DNA from 2 places in the Arthrobacter sp. P1_A5 genome. Region 2 is predicted to be linked to the other one. Evidence: predicted binding sites of a transcription regulator. Region 2 holds the regulator's gene; the other holds the start of a gene.

Region 1 (5,497 bases), on a different contig from region 2:
CGCGGATCTGGAACCTGCCGAATGTCCTCACGATGCTGCGGATAGTGCTGGTGCCGTTCTTCGTCTGGTTCCTGCTCCTCGACGCGCCGGGGCTGCAGGCCCAGAACGGCGTCTGGCGCTGGGCGGCCGCCTTCGTTTTCGCGGTGGCCATCTACACGGACAAGCTCGACGGCGACATCGCCCGGTCCCGCGGCCTCGTCACCGATTTTGGCAAGATTGCTGACCCGATCGCCGACAAGCTCCTGATCGGTTCCGCGCTGGTCATGCTCTCGTTGCTCCAGGAACTGCCCTGGTGGGTCACCATCCTGATCCTGGTCCGGGAGTGGGGCATCACCGCGCTGCGCTTCTTCGTCATCCGCTACGGCGTTATCCCGGCCTCGCGCGGCGGAAAGCTCAAGACGGTGGTGCAGACGGCGGCCATCTTCCTCTACGTCCTTCCGCTGGCATCCCTCGCCCCGTGGCTGGGCGTCGTGGCGTTCATCGTGATGATGGCCGCCCTGGCCATCACCCTGTGGACCGGCGGCGAATACGTCATTGAGGCGCTCAAGCTGCGGTCCGCCGGCATCAAGGCAGAGAAACAACGTTCAAGGGAGAACAAGCCATGAACCAGCCGGACCCCGCTCTTCACCCCAACCTGCACCCCAATCTGCACCCCAATCTGCACCGCCTGGCGGAGCAGGCTGTCACCGTCGCCCTCGGCCGCGGCCTGACCGCCGCCACCGCCGAATCGCTCACCGCCGGCATGGTCACCGCCGTGCTGGCCGACACGCCCGGCGCCTCCGGGATGCTGCAGGGCGGCGTGGTGTCCTACGCCAACAGGGTCAAGTCCGACGTTCTTCGCGTCCCCGCTGAGCTGCTCGACGCCGTCGGCTCCGTGGACGGCCAGGTAGCCGCAGCCATGGCCGACGGGGCGCGCCGCATCTGCGGCGCCGATGTCGGCGTTTCCACCACCGGCGTGGCCGGTCCCGAACCGCACGACGGCAAAGCGGTGGGCACGGTCTTTGTCGGCATTGCCACGGCGGAAGGATCGACGTCGTACCCCTATTCCTTTGACGGCAGCCGCGCCGAGATCCGCGCACTTGCGTGCGGCGCCGCGCTGGAGCGTCTGCTGGAGGCCCTATCTTCCGAAGGCTACCGGGCGTAAAGTTGCCGGGAACAAAAGTTGATTCCGAATAGTTGTTACATTGTGTCGCTTCCAAATGAGGGAGGCGCCTAGGATGAAAACATCAGCAGAGTCCGCCCCCACCGGCGGACTCGACAGTACGAGGAGCAAGGCGATACAGATGGTAAAGCAGCCCGTATCCGTTAACGGCGTTGTCCGCTGGAAGGATGTGGGCCTCGCCGATCAGGCCAAGAGCGAACAGAAGGAGCGCAAGATGGTTGTACTACGTCACGAAATCGGTGATGTCCTGCGCGATGTCCGCCAGCGCCAGGGCCGTACGCTCCGCGAAGTCTCGCACAGTGCCCGCGTTTCCCTGGGCTACCTGAGCGAAGTGGAACGCGGCCAGAAGGAAGCCTCCTCGGAGTTGCTCTCCTCGATCTGCTCGGCCCTCGATGTTCCGCTTTCGAGCATGCTCCGCGAAGTCAGCGACCGCGTCGCGGTCGCCGAGGGCGTCGCGGTTCCGGACACCGTTCCCCAGGAGTTCGCGCAGCGCTATGGCCGCGACCTCGACCGGGAACTGAATTCCGATCTCACCGACGAGCTGGCCAAGGGCCTCCTTTCCGGAGCGCGCTAGCCCGCCCACTCACCTAAGACCTAAGACACAAAAGAGGACCTCCGGCCCAGGCCGGAGGTCCTTTGACGTGTTGTCCTTTGACGTGTTTCGGTGGCCAGGGTTCCCGGTGGGGGAGTCAGGCGTGCTCGTCCCGGGGGAAACCGTCGCGCTCGTAGGTGGCATTGAGCTTGGCCATGTACATGGCCAAAGCCTGCAGATCCTCGGCCGGCCATTCCGCCAGGCGTTCCCGGAACACCTCACGCCGTGCGTCCTGGACCTGGTGCATCCTTTCCTCGCCTTCGGACGTCAACCGGATGGCCTGCGCCCGGCCGTCCAGCGGGTCCGCCTCCTTCGACACGAGGCCGAGGCCCTCGAGGAAAGCAATCTGCCGGCTCACCGAAGGCTTGCCGACGCCGATGCAGGATGCGAGGTCGGTCAGCCTGATGGGACCCTGCTTGCGGATCACACTGAGCAGCCCGTAAGCGGCGGGTTCCATGTCCGGGTGGACCTGGCGCGAGAGCTGGTGGGAAATCGACCGGCCCCGGCGCCAGAGCAGACTCAGCTGGTTCTCGACGGCGTCCAAGGCGGCGTCCGCGCCGGCGGTATCGGGAGCGGGATCTCCCGCGGACTCAGTTGGGTTGCTCATGGCAACCATTCTAGAGTCCCCGGCCGTGAGAGACTTTACTCGTGCGAATCAGTGACTTTTGGCGGCTTATGGACGACGAGTTCGGCGCGGGATACTCCCGCGTCCTGAGCAATTCGCTGGTCCTGGCTGGGGTCGGAGGCCGCACCGCGGACCAGGCCCTCAGCGCCGGCATTCCGCCGCGCCAGGTGTGGCTTGCCCTGTGCGACGTCCAGGACGTTCCGCCGGAACGCCGCCTGGGCCGCGACGTCAAACCCCGTGACACCACCGGGCCCCGCTGACGCCTGCTGACGCCCGCGCCGTCGCGCTGACGCCGGCTGAGCACCGCTGACGCCTGCGTCGCCGCGCTGAGGCCGGCTGGGCTCCGCTGACGCCTGACACGCCGCCCGCTTGTTCGAATATCTGTTCGGATAGCGATATGCTTTTTTTCAGACCGTTTTCCACATAAGTGGTTCTCCCGATAACTTTGTCGGAGGGTGCCAGTAGCGTCAGTGATGACAGACAAAGGCCTCCACGGCCACTCCACAGCGAGAAAGTATTAGAGGTGTGAATCATGGCCGCAGCCCCGGATCGCCAGAAGGCGCTCGACGCAGCGCTTGCCCAGATTGACAAGCAGTTCGGCAAAGGCTCGGTCATGCGCCTCGGCGATGAAGTCCGTGCACCCATCGAAGTCATCCCGACCGGGTCCATCGCACTGGACGTCGCCCTGGGAATTGGCGGCCTGCCCCGCGGCCGCGTCGTGGAAATCTACGGTCCGGAATCATCCGGTAAGACCACGGTCGCGCTGCACGCGGTTGCCAATGCCCAGCGCCAGGGCGGCATTGCCGCCTTCATCGACGCCGAGCACGCCCTCGATCCGGAATATGCCGCCAAGCTGGGCGTCGACACCGACGCGCTCCTGGTCTCCCAGCCGGACACCGGCGAGCAGGCGCTGGAAATCATGGACATGCTTATCGGGTCCGGCTCCCTTGACGTCATAGTCATCGACTCCGTGGCCGCCCTCGTTCCCCGCGCGGAAATCGAAGGCGACATGGGCGACAGCCACGTGGGCCTGCAGGCCCGCCTGATGAGCCAGGCCCTACGTAAAATCACCGGCCGCCTGAGCCAGACGAAGACCACGGCCATCTTCATCAACCAGCTGCGTGAAAAGATCGGTGTCTTCTTCGGCTCCCCGGAAACCACCACCGGTGGTAAGGCGCTGAAGTTCTACGCCTCCATCCGCATCGACGTCCGCCGCATCCAGACCCTGAAAGAGGGCGCCGATTCCGTCGGCAACCGCACCAAGGCCAAAATCGTCAAGAACAAGATGGCSCCMCCCTTCAAGATCGCCGAGTTCGACATCATCTACGGCCAGGGCATTTCCCGTGAGGGCGGCATCATCGACATGGGTGTCGAGCACGGCCTGATCAAAAAGTCGGGCTCCTGGTTCACCTACGATGGCGACCAGCTGGGCCAGGGCATGGAGAACTCCCGCCGCTTCCTGCGCGACAACCCGGAGCTGGCGGCCGAACTCGAGCGCCTGATCAAGGAAAAGCTCGGCGTTGGCGTCAAAGCCCCGGCTGAGACCGAAGAATCTCCGAAGCTGAAGGCCGTTGACGGCTTCTAACAGTCGGCGGCGCAAAGGGGCAGGATTTCCGTCACGGAGTCCTGCCTCCGGCTTTGTCGGCCCGGATCAGCCGGCGGACCTCACCGATGGCGCGGATTCGCTGGCCGGGCAGGACCGGGACGCGGACCCCGCGGCCGTGGCGCGTGCCATCGTGCTGCGGCAGCTGACGAATTCGCCCAAGAGCCGGCTGCAGCTCTCGCGCAAGCTGGCCGAGCGCAACGTCCCCGAGGACGTCGCGGAGGCCGTGCTGGACCGCTTCGAGGAAGTGCGGCTGGTTGACGACGCCGAGTTCGCCGACATGTGGGTCCGCAGCAGGTCCCAGACGCGCAAGCTCGCCAAAGGGGCCTTGCGGCGCGAACTTGCGGACAAGGGCATCGACCCGGAGATCGCTGCCGGTGCATTGGATCAGCTCAGCGACGCCGACGAGGAAACGGCCGCCCGGGAGCTCGTGGAGCGCAAGCTGCGGGGATTCACCGGCGGCGAAGACCGTGCCGAACGCGACAAAGTTACGCGCCGCCTCGCGTCAATGCTGGCCCGCAAGGGATACCAGCCGTCGCTCGCCTTCCGGGTGGTGGGTGAGGTGCTCGATGCCGCCGCCGGCCAGGCAGGGGACGGGGATTAGGACCGCCGGGCCGGGGTCTGCGCTGGCCCAGCCGCTGCCCACTACCCTTACCCGTTACCCTTAACAGGTGAGTTTTACCATTCCCTCCCCAACGGCCGGCACGACTTCTCCGACAGCGCCACCGGCGGTGCCGCCATCAGGGCCCCAGACATTCGGTGCGGACCCTGTTTCCGCACCGGAAAGACCCGCCCCGGCCCAGCCCCGCACCTACCAGGTGCGCACCTTCGGTTGCCAGATGAACGTGCACGATTCCGAGCGGATGGCCGGCATGCTGGAAGCGGCAGGCTACGTCCCCTCCGCCGGCGAGCTGGCCGACGTCGTGGTCTTCAACACCTGCGCCGTCAGGGAAAACGCCGACAACAAGCTGTACGGCAACCTCGGCATCCTCGCCCCGGTCAAGGCAGCCAACCCGGGCATGCAGATCGCCGTCGGCGGCTGTCTCGCGCAAAAGGACCGGGAGACCATCCTCAAGAAAGCCCCGTGGGTGGATGCCGTGTTCGGCACGCACAATGTCGGTGCCCTGCCGGCGCTGCTGGACCGGGCCCGCCACAACAATGAGGCCCAGCTGGAGATCCTCGAATCGCTGGACGTCTTTCCCTCCACCCTCCCCACCAAGAGGGACTCCGTCTACTCGGGCTGGGTATCGATCTCGGTGGGCTGCAACAACACCTGCACCTTCTGCATCGTCCCGGCCCTGCGGGGCAAGGAAAAGGACCGCCGCCCCGGTGAGATCCTGGCCGAAATCCAGGCGCTCGTGGACGACGGTGCCATCGAGGTAACCCTGCTGGGCCAGAACGTGAACTCCTACGGCGTCGAATTCGGCGACCGGCAGGCGTTCTCCAAGCTCCTGCGTGCCTGCGGAGACATTCCGGGCCTGGAGCGGGTCCGGTTCACCAGCCCGCACCCGGCCG
Region 2 (5,530 bases):
CCATGGAGTGCCTCGGCGCGCAGAAATGCCCGCTCGCGGCCGAATGCTTCAGCGAACTGGCACGGCAGAACGCCGCCGATGCCGACGTCGTGGTCACCAACCACGCCATGCTCGCCGTCAGTGCCTTCGAAGGCCTGGCGGTGCTGCCCGAGTACGACGTCGTCGTGGTGGATGAAGCACACGAACTTCAGGACCGCGTCACGGGCGCGGTCTCGGGCCAGCTCTCCGTGGCGATGGTGCACGCCGCCGCGTCCGGGGCCCGGAAGCACACGGGCATCACCGTGGATGCACTGAGCAATGCCGCTGCCCACCTGGAGCTCGCCATCGACGGCGTCCCCAGCGGGCTGATGCCCAACGGCCTGAACAGCGAGCAGCTGGACTGCATCGACCAGCTGCGCGACGCATGCCGCGCCGCGCTGTCCGATTCCAAGGGGGACAGCTCCGTGTCGGCGGACGGCGGACGGCAGCTGGCCCGCTCGCGCCTCATGGTCATCCTGGAGCTCTGTGAACGCCTCCTGGCCGCGCGCGAAAACCGCGAAGTCGTGTGGTTCTCCCGCAACAGCAGCTTCGATCCGGCGCAGGGCTACTCGCAGCCGGACGAGAGCGCGCCGGCGTTGATCAATGTTGCCCCGCTGAGCGTCGCAGGGCGGTTGCGCGAGGGCCTGTTCGCAGACCACACCGTCATCCTGACCTCGGCCACACTGGCCATCGGCGCCGCCTTCGAACCCGCCGCCGGCGGCCTGGGCCTGGTTGGCAACGGCGCACCGAGCTGGACCGGCGTCGACGTCGGCTCCCCGTTCGACTACCCGAAGCAGGGCATACTCTACGTCGCCCGGCACCTGCCCAAACCCGGCCGCGGAACGTCCCCCGAGGCCCTGGACGAACTCGAGAAGCTGATCCGCGCCTCCGGCGGAGGCGCCCTGTGCCTGTTCTCCTCGCGGCGCGCCGCAGAGGAAGCAGCCGAGGCCATGCGGCCCCGGCTGGGCCTCAGCATCCTCTGCCAGGGGGAGTCGACCATGACGGCGCTCGTGCGGCAGTTTGCCGACGAACCTGACACGTGTTTGTTCGGCACTATGTCCCTCTGGCAGGGCGTCGACGTCCCTGGCGTGTCCTGCCGGCTGGTGGTCATCGACCGGATTCCCTTCCCGCGGCCGGACGACCCGCTGATGACGGCACGTTCGCGGGCCGTGGCCCAGGCCGGCGGCAATGGCTTCATGGCCGTCTCGGCCACGCACGCCGCCATCCGCCTCGCGCAGGGCGCCGGACGGCTGATCCGCTCGACCTCGGATAAGGGCGTGGTGGCGGTGCTGGATTCGCGGCTCTCCACGGAGCGTTACGGCGGCTTCCTGCGCGCCGCGCTGCCGCCGTTCTGGCCCACCACCGATTCATCGATAGCCATGGCAGCCCTGAAGCGACTGGCGAAAGACTAAGTCCCAAACCGGGGCCGCCACCCTGCGCCGGAAATCCGCCGCGGGGTGGCCGCTCCGAACTGGCGGCATGGCCCGGGACGGCTAAGGGGAGCGCAGTTTAGAGCGAGCGCAGTACCGAGACGACCTTGCCCATGATGACGGCGTGGTCGCCCAGGATGGGCTCGTACTGGGTGTTTTGCGGCAACAGCCACGTGTGGCCGTCCCGCTGGCGGAAGGTCTTGACCGTGGCTTCGTCGTCCAGCAGGGCGGCAACGATGTCGCCGTTCACGGCATCGCCCTGGCGGCGGACAACCACCCAGTCGCCGTCGCAGATGGCGGCGTCGATCATCGAGTCGCCGGCCACTTTGAGCATGAAGAGTTCGCCATGGCCCACGAGCTGGCGGGGCAGCGGCATGACGTCCTCCACCACCTGGTCCGCGAGGATCGGCCCGCCGGCGGCGATGCGTCCGACGAACGGCACCATTGCCGTGTCGGTGGCGCTGGCCAGCTCAGTCACTGACAGGCCGCCGACGGCCCGCAGGCCGCTTGACTTCTCCACACCGGAAATCGGTGTGGTCCCCTCGTCCAGGGTCAGCGGCATGAGCACTTCCATGGCCCGCGGGCGCTTCGGATCACGCCGCAGGTAGCCGAGCTTTTCGAGCTGGGAGAGCTGGTGGGTCACGCTCGAGAGGCTGGCGAGACCGACGGTGTCGCCGATTTCGCGCATGGACGGCGGATAGCCCTTGTCCGTGACGGACCGCTGGATGGTCTCCAGGATTTTCTTTTGCCGGACGGTGAGGCTCTTGGGGGCCCGGGCGGGCTGCGGGCTCCGTGGGGTGGCCCTGCCGCCGGTGGCTTGTGCTGCCATGTTCGCCAACGCCTTTCCGTTCCGCCCGGCTGCAGTGGCTGCTGTCACCGGGAACTTCCGGCCTGAAATGTCAGACCCTGCTGATCAACTACGAATGAATTCCCACGGGTAGTTCGAAAGTGGGAGTTCGAAAGGTTGTCCTGTCCCTCAAAAATAGGCCAGCCGCAGACCTTTTTCAAACATTTGTTCTAGCGAGTCTCGACATCGTTCGTTAGTAAGTGCTAAAACAGAACTAGCAAGATTCGAATATGTGTTCGATTCCGACGATCTGGGTTCGCATGCGATGTTCGGTTCTATGTTCGAAGGTTCGGCCGGTTGGCGGCGAGTACGTGAGTACGCCGGGCGGCAACTTATGGTCCAGGAGGGCTCAGTTCATGTCAGTTTCAAGCGCGTTTGACGGCACTAACATTCAGGGCGTCACGACCCGCCACCGCGGTGTTGGTCCACGTGGCGCAGCGGCTCGCCGCAACATCGGACACGGCAGCCTCGGACACGGCAGTCGCGACCAAGGCGGCATGGGCCAGGGTGGTTCCCTTCACGGCAACGTGTACCCGCTCAACGCCAGGCGCCGCGGCGCCGCGACGTCGCAGGGGCCGCAAGGAGCCGCCGCGGTTTCGGGCGGCCGGACCAAGCAGCCGCCGCTGCGGCTCACCCGGCGCGGACGCTTCGTCTTCTTCGGTGTCCCGCTGATCCTGCTGGCGGCGTTCATCCTGTCGTTCAGCGGATTCCTCAACGCTCCCGCGAAAGCGGCAGATTCCGCAGACCAGCTCTCAGTGACGCCGACCGTATCCGTCACAGTCCAACCGGGGGAGTCCCTCTGGGCCATTGCCGGGTCGGTGGCTCCGGAGCGCGATCCCCGCGACGTCGTGGCCGACATCGTGGAGCTGAACAATCTGGACGCCGCGCGTGTGATGCCGGGCCAGCAACTGTTCGTCCCGTCCAAGTAACCACCCCCCCCGGTGGCGTCGCGGGCGTCACAGTTTCAGCGCCCGTCCCGCTACCACTTAAACTGGTCACGTGACTGACCAGCTTGAGCGCCTCAACCGACTGCCCCTCCGAACTAATCTGCGTGGCCTGCGTCCGTATGGCGCGCCGCAGCTGGACGTCCCCATCCTGCTCAACGTCAACGAGAACACCCATGGGGTCCCGGCCGATGTCCGCGCAGCGATCACCGAGGCCGTGAGTGCCGCCGCTGCCGGGCTGAACCGCTATCCGGACCGCGAATTCACCGAATTGCGAGAAGCCCTCGCGGAATACCTTGGCCACGGGCTGGACGCGGAGAACATCTGGGCCGCGAATGGTTCCAACGAAGTCCTTCAGCAGATCCTCCAGGCCTTCGGCGGCCCCGGCCGGACGGCCCTCGGGTTCCCTCCCACGTATTCGATGTACCCGTTGCTGGCCTCTGGCACGGATACGGAATACGTCGTCGGGGCCCGCGCGTCAGACTATGGGCTCAGCGCGGACTCGGCGGCACAGCAAGTCCGCGAGCTTCAGCCCAACATCGTCTTCCTGTGCTCCCCAAACAACCCCACCGGTACCGGTCTGGGGCTCGATGTCGTCGAGGCCGTCTATGACGCCGGCGAGGCCAGCCAGACCATCGTGATCGTCGACGAGGCCTACCACGAGTTCGCCCACGACGGCACGCCCAGTGCCCTCACCCTGCTGCCTGGCCGGGAGCGGCTCATCGTCTCGCGCACCATGAGCAAGGCCTTCGCCCTCGCGGGTGCGCGGCTCGGCTACATGGCCGCGGCACCGGAGGTCGCTGACGCCCTGCGCCTGGTCCGTCTCCCGTACCACCTTTCCGCCATCACCCAGGCTGCGGCCCTGGCTGCCCTGCACCACCGGGAGGCGCTCATGGCGGACGTCGAGGACATCAAGCGCCAGCGCGACCGGATCGTGTCGGAACTGACGCGGTTGGGCTTGACCCCGGCCGCGTCCGATTCCAACTACGTGTTCTTCGGCGGCCTCGAGAACCCCCATGAGGTTTGGCAGCGGATGCTGGACGCCGGTGTCCTCATCCGCGACGTCGGTATTCCGGGGCACCTGCGCGTCACCGCGGGCACTGAGACAGAAACCACAGCCTTCCTGGAGGCACTTGAACTTATCCTGGCCGGCTCCGCAAAGCCGCAGGCCTAGACTTGGTGGGGAGCCCGATCGTCCCCGCCAGATTGCCCAACACCCTGCCTTCTTCCAAAGGACACATCTACATGAGCACCACCGGATCCACCACCGCCGAGGGCCGGACCGCACGCATGGAACGGACCACCAGCGAGTCCTCGGTCCTGGTCGAGATCAACCTGGACGGCACCGGCGTTTCAGACATCAGCACGTCGGTCCCGTTCTACGACCACATGCTGACGGCCCTCAGCAAGCACTCCCTGATCGACATGACCGTCAAGGCCACCGGCGACACCCACATCGATGTCCACCACACTGTCGAGGACGTGGCCATCACTTTCGGCGAGGTTCTGCGGACCGCCCTGGGCAACAAGGCCGGGATCCGCCGTTTTGGCGAGGCGACCGTTCCCCTCGATGAGGCCCTCGCGCAAGCTGTCGTAGACGTCTCCGGCCGTCCCTACCTGGTCCACGCCGGCGAGCCGGCAGGCCAGGAATACCACCTGATCGGTGGCCACTTTACGGGCTCCCTGACCCGCCACGTTTTTGAGGCGATCACCCTTCACGCCGGGATCTGCCTGCACATGAACGTCACCGCCGGGCGCGACCCCCATCACATCGTCGAGGCCCAGTTCAAGGCCTTTGCCCGTGCCCTGCGCGCAGCCGTCGAGCCGGATCCCCGCGTCGAGGGCATCCCGTCGACAAAGGGTGCTTTGTGACCGGCCCGCTGCTCCGCGACGGGGCCATCATCGACCCCGCCGCCGCGACCAAGCCGGTCTCCCCGCAGGGAAAGCCCACCGTTACGGTGCTGGACTACGGCTCCGGGAATGTCCGGTCCGCCGTCCGCGCGCTGGAGCGGGCCGGCGCCGAAGTCATCCTCAGCTCCAAGGCCGAGGATGTCCTCAATGCCGACGGCCTCGTCGTCCCCGGTGTGGGCGCCTTCGAAACCGTCATGCGCGAACTTAAGGCCGTTGACGCCATCCGGATGATCGGCCGCCGTGTCGCCGGAGGCCGTCCCGTGCTGGCCATCTGCGTCGGGCTCCAAGTGCTGTTCGAGGCCGGCGTCGAACACGGCACCGAAGCCGAGGGCATGGGGGAGTGGCCCGGCAAGGTGGAACTGTTGCCTGCCGACGTCGTG

The links. Region 2 encodes LexA, which represses DNA repair genes until DNA is damaged. Its sites were predicted from a motif close to TCGAACANNTGTTCGA; they were not measured.
Region 1: recA (recombinase RecA) is a predicted target of LexA. The motif match lies at 2,753-2,768, and genes of this name have one in related genera.

What each region holds. Positions count from the first base shown of each region.
Region 1 is NZ_JBFTZL010000148.1:2,908-8,404, forward strand. It holds gene pgsA (CDP-diacylglycerol--glycerol-3-phosphate 3-phosphatidyltransferase) at 1-605, shown strand, start outside; gene AC1D1S_RS16315 (CinA family protein) at 602-1,144, shown strand; gene AC1D1S_RS16320 (helix-turn-helix domain-containing protein) at 1,284-1,736, shown strand; gene AC1D1S_RS16325 (MarR family winged helix-turn-helix transcriptional regulator) at 1,852-2,361, opposite strand; gene AC1D1S_RS16330 (DUF3046 domain-containing protein) at 2,403-2,639, shown strand; gene recA (recombinase RecA) at 2,912-3,964, shown strand; gene AC1D1S_RS16340 (regulatory protein RecX) at 4,101-4,586, shown strand; gene miaB (tRNA (N6-isopentenyl adenosine(37)-C2)-methylthiotransferase MiaB) at 4,801-5,497, shown strand, end outside.
Region 2 is NZ_JBFTZL010000107.1:2-5,531, forward strand. It holds partial or broken gene AC1D1S_RS14110 (ATP-dependent DNA helicase) at 1-1,430, shown strand, start outside; gene lexA (transcriptional repressor LexA) at 1,528-2,277, opposite strand; gene AC1D1S_RS14120 (LysM peptidoglycan-binding domain-containing protein) at 2,793-3,224, shown strand; gene AC1D1S_RS14125 (histidinol-phosphate transaminase) at 3,295-4,413, shown strand; gene hisB (imidazoleglycerol-phosphate dehydratase HisB) at 4,485-5,111, shown strand; gene hisH (imidazole glycerol phosphate synthase subunit HisH) at 5,108-5,530, shown strand, end outside.